Regions from separate parts of the Citricoccus alkalitolerans genome, predicted to be linked through region 1. Evidence: predicted binding sites of a transcription regulator. Region 1 holds the regulator's gene; the other holds the start of a gene.
The links. The regulator LexA, encoded in region 1, represses DNA repair genes until DNA is damaged. The targets are predictions, from matches to a motif close to TCGAACANNTGTTCGA.
Positions count from the first base shown of each region.

Region 2: the regulator LexA is predicted to act here: its motif matches at 1,606-1,621, upstream of ABD134_RS12675 (HNH endonuclease signature motif containing protein).

Region 1 covers NZ_BAAALH010000001.1:423,836-428,646, reverse strand. The annotation lists gene ABD134_RS01890 (Ig-like domain-containing protein) at 1-957, opposite strand, end outside; gene ABD134_RS01885 (LysM peptidoglycan-binding domain-containing protein) at 1,068-1,427, opposite strand; gene lexA (transcriptional repressor LexA) at 1,639-2,382, shown strand; gene ABD134_RS01875 (hypothetical protein) at 2,387-3,283, shown strand; gene ABD134_RS01870 (ATP-dependent DNA helicase) at 3,280-4,811, opposite strand, start outside.
Region 2 covers NZ_BAAALH010000002.1:1,482,114-1,486,924, reverse strand. The annotation lists gene rpsI (30S ribosomal protein S9) at 1-324, opposite strand, end outside; gene rplM (50S ribosomal protein L13) at 360-803, opposite strand; gene ABD134_RS12675 (HNH endonuclease signature motif containing protein) at 1,710-3,491, shown strand; gene truA (tRNA pseudouridine(38-40) synthase TruA) at 3,514-4,404, opposite strand; gene ABD134_RS12665 (CPBP family intramembrane glutamic endopeptidase) at 4,432-4,811, shown strand, end outside.

The sequences.
Region 1 (4,811 bases):
GTGACCGGTGACGGCCGACGCGGCGTGAAGGCATCCGGCGGCCCGAACAGGAGCCGTGGCCGCCACACCGCCGCCGGCACCGGCAGGCGTGGTCGATCCAGCGGAGGGGTCCGTCGGTGGAGTGATGCTCATGGACCGGACCTCACCGCTGGACAGTCCCACGGTGAGCAGATCCCACTCCGTGGACAAGGCAATCCGGTCCGCCTCGGGGCCGGACGGCTGCGGCACCGCACCCACCAGGCGCTCATCCTGAACGGAGTGGCCGGGCCAGGACAGGGTGCCGGAAGCGGGATCCACCACCACGGGAACCTCACCCACGGCCACCATTTGTGGTTCCTGCATTCCGGCCAGCCCTTCGACGCCGTCCCGGCCGGTCTCCACCAGTGCGCCGGGTTGCTCGTCGCCGGCCCCGAAGCGAATCACGGTGCCTTGGCCGAGGTCAGCCACGAACACCTCACCCTCCACCGTCGTCGTCGACGTCACGGCCCCCTCGGCCTCGTACAGCGGTTCATCCGGTGAAATCTGTGGCGATGGGTCCACCGTCCCCGCGTAGACAGCCCCCTCCGAGGGGTTGCTGGCTGAGATAACGCCCGCTCCGAGCGCGAAGCCCTGGGCGGCCGGAAGCATGATCTGGTCGCCGGCGACCATGGACGTCGTGTCAATGGACGTCAAGGTGCCGGAGGCCGGATCCAGCATGAGGGCAGTGGCATCCGCCTGGTGGAGTTCGACGTCCTCCATCGGGGGCCGGAAACCACCGTCCAGGATGCTGGACTCGTGGTTCAGGTGGCCGACGTATCCCCCGCTGTTGTGGGTGACCCAGATCCCTGAATCATGCAGTTCGAGGTCAGCCGTGTCGAAACCGGGATAGAGGAAGGCTCCGGTGGCCACGAGGGCACCAATGGCTGAGAAGGCCACCGGGGTCGCCACAGACTTGATCTGCCTGCGCTTGTTCCCCATGAGTGCCCCGTCATCGGCAATGGATCCGCCCCACTACGAACCCAGGCCATCCTACCGTCCGGCTGGAGAGAGTCGAGCCCCCGGCACCCCCTGCGGGGGCCAGCGGGGATTCAGCCCCCGGCCGGCACGAACAACACCTGACCGGGCTGCAGATCGCCACCGTCGAGGTCATTCAGTGCGCCGATGCGCAGGATGGCCTCATTGCGGGGCGAGTCTGGAGCGGTGCGTCCGGCGATGTCCCACAGGGTGTCGCCGTAGTTAACCGTGATGGACTCGACGGCGGCCACCGGCTCGTCATCCGACGCAGCCGCCGGTGCCATCCCGTGCGCGCCGAAGAAGACAGCGGCCGCTGCGGCGAGGATCGCCAGGACAATGACGGGAAACCCCACGAAGAGGAAACGACCACGGCGGTTCAGGTGGAATCCGGCGGAGCCGGCTGCGCGGGTGTTGACCGATGCTGCAGTACTCATGCTCTTCTGCCTCTCCTCCCGGACCCCCGGGCCATCTAGAACGTGTGTTCGACTGCTTCGACATCATGTCTAGCACGCCTGTTCGAACCATGCCAAGAAAACTTCGAACATATCTTTGAATCAAGGCTGTGACTCCGGTACCGTCAGACCCAGCGACCCAGCACGAGACATCTCACCAAGACCGACGGACACGATAAGAACGGATGGTCGAATGGCCCCCCGGATTCCCCCTCCAGCCCAGGACCTGCACCGCGATCCCAGCGTCCGGCCCCTCACTGATCGTCAGCGGATCATCCTCGGATCCATCCGCTCTGCGATCGCCGCGCACGGTTATCCGCCGTCCATGCGGGAAATCGGGGACGCCGCGGGCCTGGCCTCGCTCTCATCGGTCACCCATCAACTGGGCCAGCTCGAGAAGCTGGGGTATCTCCGCAAGGATCCGGGCCGCCCGCGCGCCATGGAGGTGCTGTTGGACGAGAACGGCCGGGCCCTCGTGTCGGAGTCGGACGCCACGGCCCCCGAATCAGCCGCCACGCCGGTGGGGTCGGTGAGGACGCTGCACACGGGGGCCTCGGACGGTGATGCCGTACCGGTTCCGCTGGTGGGCAGGATCGCCGCCGGTGGGCCGATCCTCGCCGACCAGCAGGTCGAGGATGTCATGACACTGCCGCGCCAGCTGACCGGTGAGGGCGAGCTGTTCATGCTGAAGGTCTCCGGGGATTCCATGGTCGATGCCGCCATCTGCGACGGCGACTGGGTGGTCGTACGCCAGCAGAACAACGCACAGAATGGGGACATCGTCGCCGCTCTCCTGGACGACGAGGCCACGGTGAAGACCTTTCGGCAGCGAGATGGCCACACGTGGCTGCTACCGCAGAATTCTGCGTATGAGCCCATACTCGGCGATGCGGCGACGGTCATGGGTAAGGTCGTCACGGTACTCCGGGCGCTCTGAGCCCATGAACCATCGGCCTCTGCCGCCAGGCGTCCGCGTGGCGGATGCCGAGGAGTTCGTCTACACCCACGGGCGGTTGCTCGAACGCCGCCGGGTGGACCTGATGCTCCACGGCGGCGGCACTGAGGGTGTCCTGGCCGCCCTGGAGGCGTACCGCAATCCGGACGGGGGATTCGGTCATGGCCTTGAACCTGACGTTCGGTCACCGAAGAGTGAGGCGCTCTCCACGCTGACGGCCCTGGACCTCTTGGCCGGTTGGGATCTCGCCGAGCATCCCTGGGTGCGCTCTGGACTGGAATGGGTGGCCTCGACCTCCGGGCTAGACGGTTCCGTACCGTTCGTCACCGAGGCCTCCCTCGAGTGGCCCCATGCACCGTGGGTCCACCCGGTTCCGGGCGGTTCGCACCTCACGTATGGCTTCGCCGCCGCGGCCCTGCTGACGGGGTTCTCGGGCGGCTGGGCCGAGGCTGCCTCGGACTGGTGCCGCCTCCGACTGGCCCGGGCCTCGACTGTCGGTGACCTTCCCGCCTATGAGATCAAGTACGCCCTGAGGTTCCTTGCCGCGGACAGCCTTCCCCCGGAACCGGCCGACAGCTCGGTCCTGGCATCCCTCCGTGAACGGCTGTCTGCCGAGGGCTCGCTCCCCGTGGAGGGTGGCGCGGAGGACGAACGGATCCACGCGGTCGACCTGGTCCATGATCCGTGGACCGTTCCCTTCCCCTCCGACCTTCCCGGCAGGCTCGTTCCGGCAGCCGTGATGTCACGGGACCGACGGTGGCTGGCTTCCGCCCAGGACCCCGACGGCGGATGGTCCGTGGACTGGCCTGCCTGGAGCCCAGCCCCCGGCCTCGAATGGCGGGCTATTCGCACGGTCGACGCGCTAGAGATCCTGATCCGCTAGTCACCGGGACGGAGCCGTTCCAGCACGCCGCGGACCACCGAGGGATCGGCCGTGGGCCAGAAATCCGGCAGGGTCGAGCGCAGGAATGACCCATACCGTTCCGTCGCCAGCCTCGAGTCGAGGACAGCCACGACACCGCGGTCCGTCGCAGTCCTGATGAGCCGGCCGGCGCCCTGCGCCAGGCGGACTGCCGCATGGGAGGCGGAGACCGCCATGAAACCATTGCCGCCATGGCGGCTGATGTCCCTGGACCGCGCCGTGGAGAGAGGATCGTCTGGTCGCGGGAACGGGATGCGGTCGATGACCACCAGCCGGCAGGACTCGCCGGGCACGTCCACACCCTGCCACAGGCTCATGGTCCCGAACAGACAGGTGTCCTCCTCCGTGGCGAACTGCCGAACCAGGGCGGTCAGCGTGGTGTCCCCCTGGCACAGGATCGTGGGCTTCGGGCCGAGCCGGGTGCGCATCTCCGCTGCGGCATCCTCGGCGGCCCGCTTGGAGGAGAACAGGCACAGGGCACCGCCGCCGGACGCCCGCAGCAATGACTCCAGTTCGTCATAGCTCTCGGGGGCGGCGAACCGGCCTGGCTTCGGCAGGTGCCGGGCCACGTAGAGCACACCCTGCCTCGGGTAGTCGAAGGGACTTCCCACGTCCAGACCGGTCCAGGCCGGCGCACCCTCGCCCATCAGGCCGAGAGAGCCTGCCACCGGGTTGAACGATTCTCCGACGGCCAACGTGGCAGAGGTCAGCACGGCCGTGGCCTGACCGAAGAGGCCTTCGCGGAGTTTGCCGGCCACGGACAGCGGCGCCACGTAGAGCATCGGCGCCGCAGACTCGTCCCCGGGGATCCACCCGGTGCCGGGCTCGAAGTGGCCCGGACGGGAGGCCCAGAGCACCTCGGGGTGAGTGGTGTCCGGGGTCGTCTCCAGCATCCGCTCGGCCACGTCCAGGACGTCCTGCATCCGGGACCGGGCCATCTGACGTCCGCCGTCGGCCGAGGAGTCCGCGCCTCCCCCGCTCGGCTTGGAATCGCTCAGTCCCTGGCGGGCCGCATCGCGGACGGACTTGAGTGCGTTCTGCTGGACCTCGTCCGGCCCGCGCGGGATCAGGCCCGTGGGAGTGGCAGTGAAGGCGGCATCGAGGCCGATGCCGGCCTGTACCAGGTCCTCCACGGCGATGGCCGTGTGCTTGCGGGCCGAGGACGCCGCGGCCTGCACGATGGCCCCGGAGAGCTGGCCGGTGACCGCACCGGTCACGCGGTCCTGGAGCTCGTGGGCCTCGTCCACCACCACGGCCTCGAACTCGGGCAGGACGGCGAGCCCCTCGAAGGCGGCGATGGCGAGCATGGCGTGGTTGGTGACCACCACGTCCGCTTCCCCGGCATCCGCGCGTGCCCTCTCGGAGAAGCACTCGGCCGCCATCGGGCACTTCTGGGCGCCCAGACAGTCCACCGCGGACACGGAGACCTGGCGCCACGCGCGGTCGGTGACACCCGGGTCAAGGTCGTCCCGGTCCCCCGTGTCCGTCT
Region 2 (4,811 bases), on a different contig from region 1:
GCCGGAGGGGCCACCGCCGGTGATGCGCACGATGACGTCGTAGGCACCCTCGAGCTCGAGGAGCTTGAACGGGTCGTTGACTTCCTGCTGGTGCAGCTTGTTCGGGAAGTAGTTCTCGAGGCTGCGGCCGTTGATGGTCCAGGCGCCGGAGCCCGGGACGAGGCGCACGCGGGCGATGGCCTGCTTGCGACGACCCACTGCGCCGCCGCCGACGGTCAGCGCGGGGCGCTCAGCGACAGCAACAGCCTCGGGGGCATTGGTGGACTCGGAGGTGTAGCTGGTCAGCTCCACTTCCTCGGTGGACTCATTCTCATTGAGAGTCATGGTTCTCCTTGAAAGATTGTGGTGGTGCTGACCCGTTACTGGGCGACCTGGCCGATTTCGTACGTCTTGGGCTGCTGCGCGGTGTGGGGGTGCTCGGCACCGCGGTACACCTTGAGCTTGTGAAGCTGCTCAGCAGCGAGGGAGTTCTTCGGGAGCATGCCGCGCACGGCCTTCTCCACAGCGCGCACCGGGTTCTTCTCCAGCAGCTCCGCGTAGGAGACAGAGGAGAGACCACCCGGGAAACCGGAGTGGCGGTAGGCGCGCTTCTTCTCGAGCTTGGCGCCGGTCAGGGCCACCTTCTCGGCGTTGATGATGATGACGAAATCGCCCATGTCCATGTGGGGGGCGAAGGTCGGCTTGTGCTTTCCGCGCAGCAGTGTTGCGGTCTGGCTGGCAAGACGACCCAGCACGACATCAGTGGCGTCAATGACGTGCCACTGGCGGTCGGCATCGCCGGGCTTCGGGGTGTACGTACGCACGTTGTTTGCCTTCGTGTTCGGTGTCGGTTACAGATTTCCGGCCCGCGGCGGTGAGTCCGGGGGCCAGTCACTGAGTTCATCGGTGCGCAGCCGGTACGCCAGGTGAGGACTGGAGTGAGGCCGGGTCCGAAAGCTTCCCGGCGGTGCCCTGGGCTATCGCGACCATGCAACCAGGCCACCCGAGGGTACAGCGAATCCGGGAAAGGACACGCACAACGAAGGTCAATACTACCGTGTCCACGCAGTCGGGGCAAAGCAGCTGGAAATCAAGGGAATGCGGGGCGAAAGGAGCGTGGAATGAGCGCGGATCGACGGCGGCACGAGGACGGGGGCGCGCGGGAATGGCGGGAGGAGGACCGAATGAGCGCGGGAGGAGGGTGGGAGGAAGGTGGGGGGGAGCGCGGGGCGAGCGCGGGAGGAGAGTGGGAGGAGAGTGGCGGGCGAGGAGGAAGGAGGGGGTGACCGGCGAGTGAAGGCGGGAGCCCAAGGGGGAAGGAGACCCCCAGGACGACGGGTGCAGAAGAACAGCGGGGCGGAGGGAGGCGAAGATACCGAAGGAGAGCCGAGGGGCAGGTGAGCCACGGGATGGAAGCCCCACAGGGCCGAGCGTCAGGCGCCCCGCATGCTGCCACTCGGCCGCACCACTCCCTCCCCTCCCGCAACCCTCCACCCCAACGCGTCACCCCCTGACACACGCCTCCAACCCAACGCGCTACTCCACAGAAAACTGATCACGGCGTGTCATCCACAGATTTCCAGAAGCCCTTTTCGGCTCCAGAAGGGTGTGATCGAATGGATCTATTCGAACATCTGTTCCCATACGGCAAGCGGGGAAACAGCAGAAGTCACCTCCGTCGGCGGTAGCGAACAGGTACGGGAAAGCCAGTAGGGGAAAGGAGGGCAGGTGTGACTGATGAATATGAGTCCCCAGACGGACTTGAGCGCCAGGGCGAGCACAAGAATGTGGACGAACATGGCTCAGGGACCGCCCCGCTCCCTTCTCTGGGCGAGCTCCCGCTCGGTCACCTGACGGCCTTGTTGCAGGAGGCCACCCGAGCCATGGTGCGTCGATTGTCCGGCCCCGATGCCTTGCGCGAGTTGAACGCCATGACTGTCCCGGACGACAGCGGCAGTAGGGACTGGGGAGCAATGCTGTCCTCCGTTCCCGACGAGCCGGATTATGACGCGATACCAGGGCTGGACTCTGCCACTTTCCTTGAGTCGACCCTTGCCCCGCCCGGGGAAGCCACCGCTCAACCCGCCGTCGTCACCCTCCCGGTGCTGCACCAGGTTCTGGAGACCGTTGGGCGCTCTGTCGCGACGGCCCAGATGACCTTGACGGGTCACACGGTGGAGGTGTTCGACAATCCACCAGAACGTCGTCGACTTCTCGGACTTCCTCAAGGGAAGACTGCCTTCCGCGATGCTACCGACTACCTCAAGATCGCACTGCGGATCGACGGCACCGAAGCTCGGCGCCGGACGCGCTGGGCGGCCACTCTGCGGCCGACCCGCGCTCTGTCCGGTGAGCCCCTGCCTCCCGCCCTCCCCCGGTTGTCCGCCGCCGTCCACGAGGGGAAATTGGACCGTGCCGCCGTGGATATCATCACCACGGCCTTGGACAACGTGCGGCAGATGGCTCGTCGCGTGGAGGCCGATCCACAGGCAGTCTTCGACCTCCTAGATGACGGCGAGGAGCGCCTAGTGGCGCAGGCCGAGTCCGTGGACCCGGGTACGCTGCGCAAAGTCGCGGCCCACTGGCTGAAGTGGGTCGAGGCGGTCGTGGATCCCGACGGCTCCGAGCCGAACGATGCCACGCTGCCCCAGCTGCAGGGTCTGATCCGCAAGGGTCAACGCAATGGACTGCACCAGTGGTTGCTCGCGGTCAATGATGAACAGAACGAGTATCTGCTGACGGTGGCGAACGCCGCCACCAATCCCCGGGCGTCCTACCGCGGCCAGTCGATGGAGGGTGCCGAAGGTGGCGCCACCGGGAGCGAGCATGTGGACCACCTGTTGACGGCAGAGGTTCATTCCGAAGGGGACGGTTCCTCGACGGCGGTCACCGCCGTCGACCCGCGCTCAACCCAGCAGAAACAACTCGACGGGCTGATGGCGTGCATCGCCGGCGGCCTGGCGATGATCGAAACGGATCAACTGCCCTCGACGGGTGGTATCCGCCCTCAGGTCTCGGTCCTGATCGACTTCCACACATTGCTGGGCGATCTGGAGAAGGCCGGCACGGTCACCGCCGAAGACCTCCTCCGGTTCGAGTCCTCAGCAACCTTCACCGGTCCGATCCACCCCACCACGATCCGGGCCATGGCCTGTGATGCGGACATCCTTCCGGTGGTTCTCGGATCGAGCGGAGAGGTGCTCGACGTCGGCCGAGCGCGGCGCCTCTTCCCCGCCCGACTCCGGCAGGCGATCGCTGCCCGCGATGGAGGATGCGCCGCGCCCGGTTGTTGGATTCCCGCGCCGTGGTGCGACGTGCATCATGTCGAACACTGGGAACACGGCGGACCCACCTCAGTCGACAACGGGGTCCTACTCTGCAACCACCATCATCACGCCGTCCACGCCGGCGCATGGGACATCGATATGGACTCCGGCCGGCCGTGGTTCATACCGGCCCCCTATCTGGATCCACGTCGACAACCACAGCGCAATCGGTTCTGGCGGAGGTAGCCCCATGGATCATGGGCAGCAGTCACACCACCGTTCGACGCGCCCGTGTCCCAGCGGCGCGCGAGGCCAAAGCACGGGGATCAGAGCCGACGTCGGGGTATTCGACGTGCTCAAGGACCAAGGCGTGCGGCGGTGCGAGCCGCGTCTGCGAGTCACGGACCATGGCCTCCAGACGTTCACTGACCCAGCCGGCGGGACGGCGCCCCTCGCCCACCTGAACGACGGCCGCCACGAGTGCACGGACCATGTTGTGACAGAACGCGTCGGCCTGCAGGTGGGCAGTGATCAGTCCGGATTGCCCGTCGCGGATGAAACCGAAGTCCTGCAGTTCACGGATGGTCGTGGCACCCTCCCGTGGCTTGCAGAATGTCAAGAAGTCGTGGAGACCGAGGACGGCTTTCGCTTCGGCGTCCATCAGTTCGGCATTCAACGGTTCCTTGTGCCAGTACGTGGATCTGCGGTTCAGCGGGTCCCGCGTCTCGGCGGAGTCGCTAATGGCGTATCGGTACGAGCGCCACAACGCCGAGAACCGGGCGTCAAAGCCCTCGGGCGCCAAGGATGCTCCAGTCACCACCAGCGCACCCCTTTCGCGGCTCAGAGCGCCACTGAGACGCCGCGCCAAGGTCGGCGCCGGTCCGGCCTCGTCCGGATTCCGTGTCACCGCGTTCCATTCGACCTCGGTCAGGTCAAAGTGCACGACCTGACCATGAGCGTGCACTCCGGCATCTGTGCGCCCAGCGACCACGGTACGAACGGGGCGGCGGATGATCATGGCCAGCCCATCCTCGAGGGCTCCCTGGACGGTCGGCAGTCCAGGTTGGGTGGCCCATCCCTTGTAGTCGGTGCCGTCATAGGCCAAGTCCATCCGGACACGGACAAGGGCGGGATCAGACGGCGTGGGCATGGGGATCATTCTAAATCCCGGGCCAGAATGGACAGAATGGAGAACCTTGAGCCGTGGGTGGCCTATCTGTTGACCGTGCTGCCCGGTGTGCTGCTGATCGGCATCATCGTGGTCCTGCTACCGCGGCAGGCGCACGGTGTGCGAATCCTCATGCTGGTCCTGGGGTTCATCTTCGTCCGCGACGCTATGAGTCCCCGCGGCCTGTGGACGTTCGGCATGGTGGATCCGTCCAGCTTGGTGGGTCCACCCGGCACCTCGACGGCAGCCGACTCTTTCGACCTGCCCATCCTGTGGTTGCGCTTTACTGACGACCCCGTCGCCCTCCTGGTGATGACCGCGGCATCCTTGGCACTCGCAGCAGCGATCGTCTTCGCCTGCCGGGACCTCCGGTGGATCGTGCTGTGGACGGGGCCACG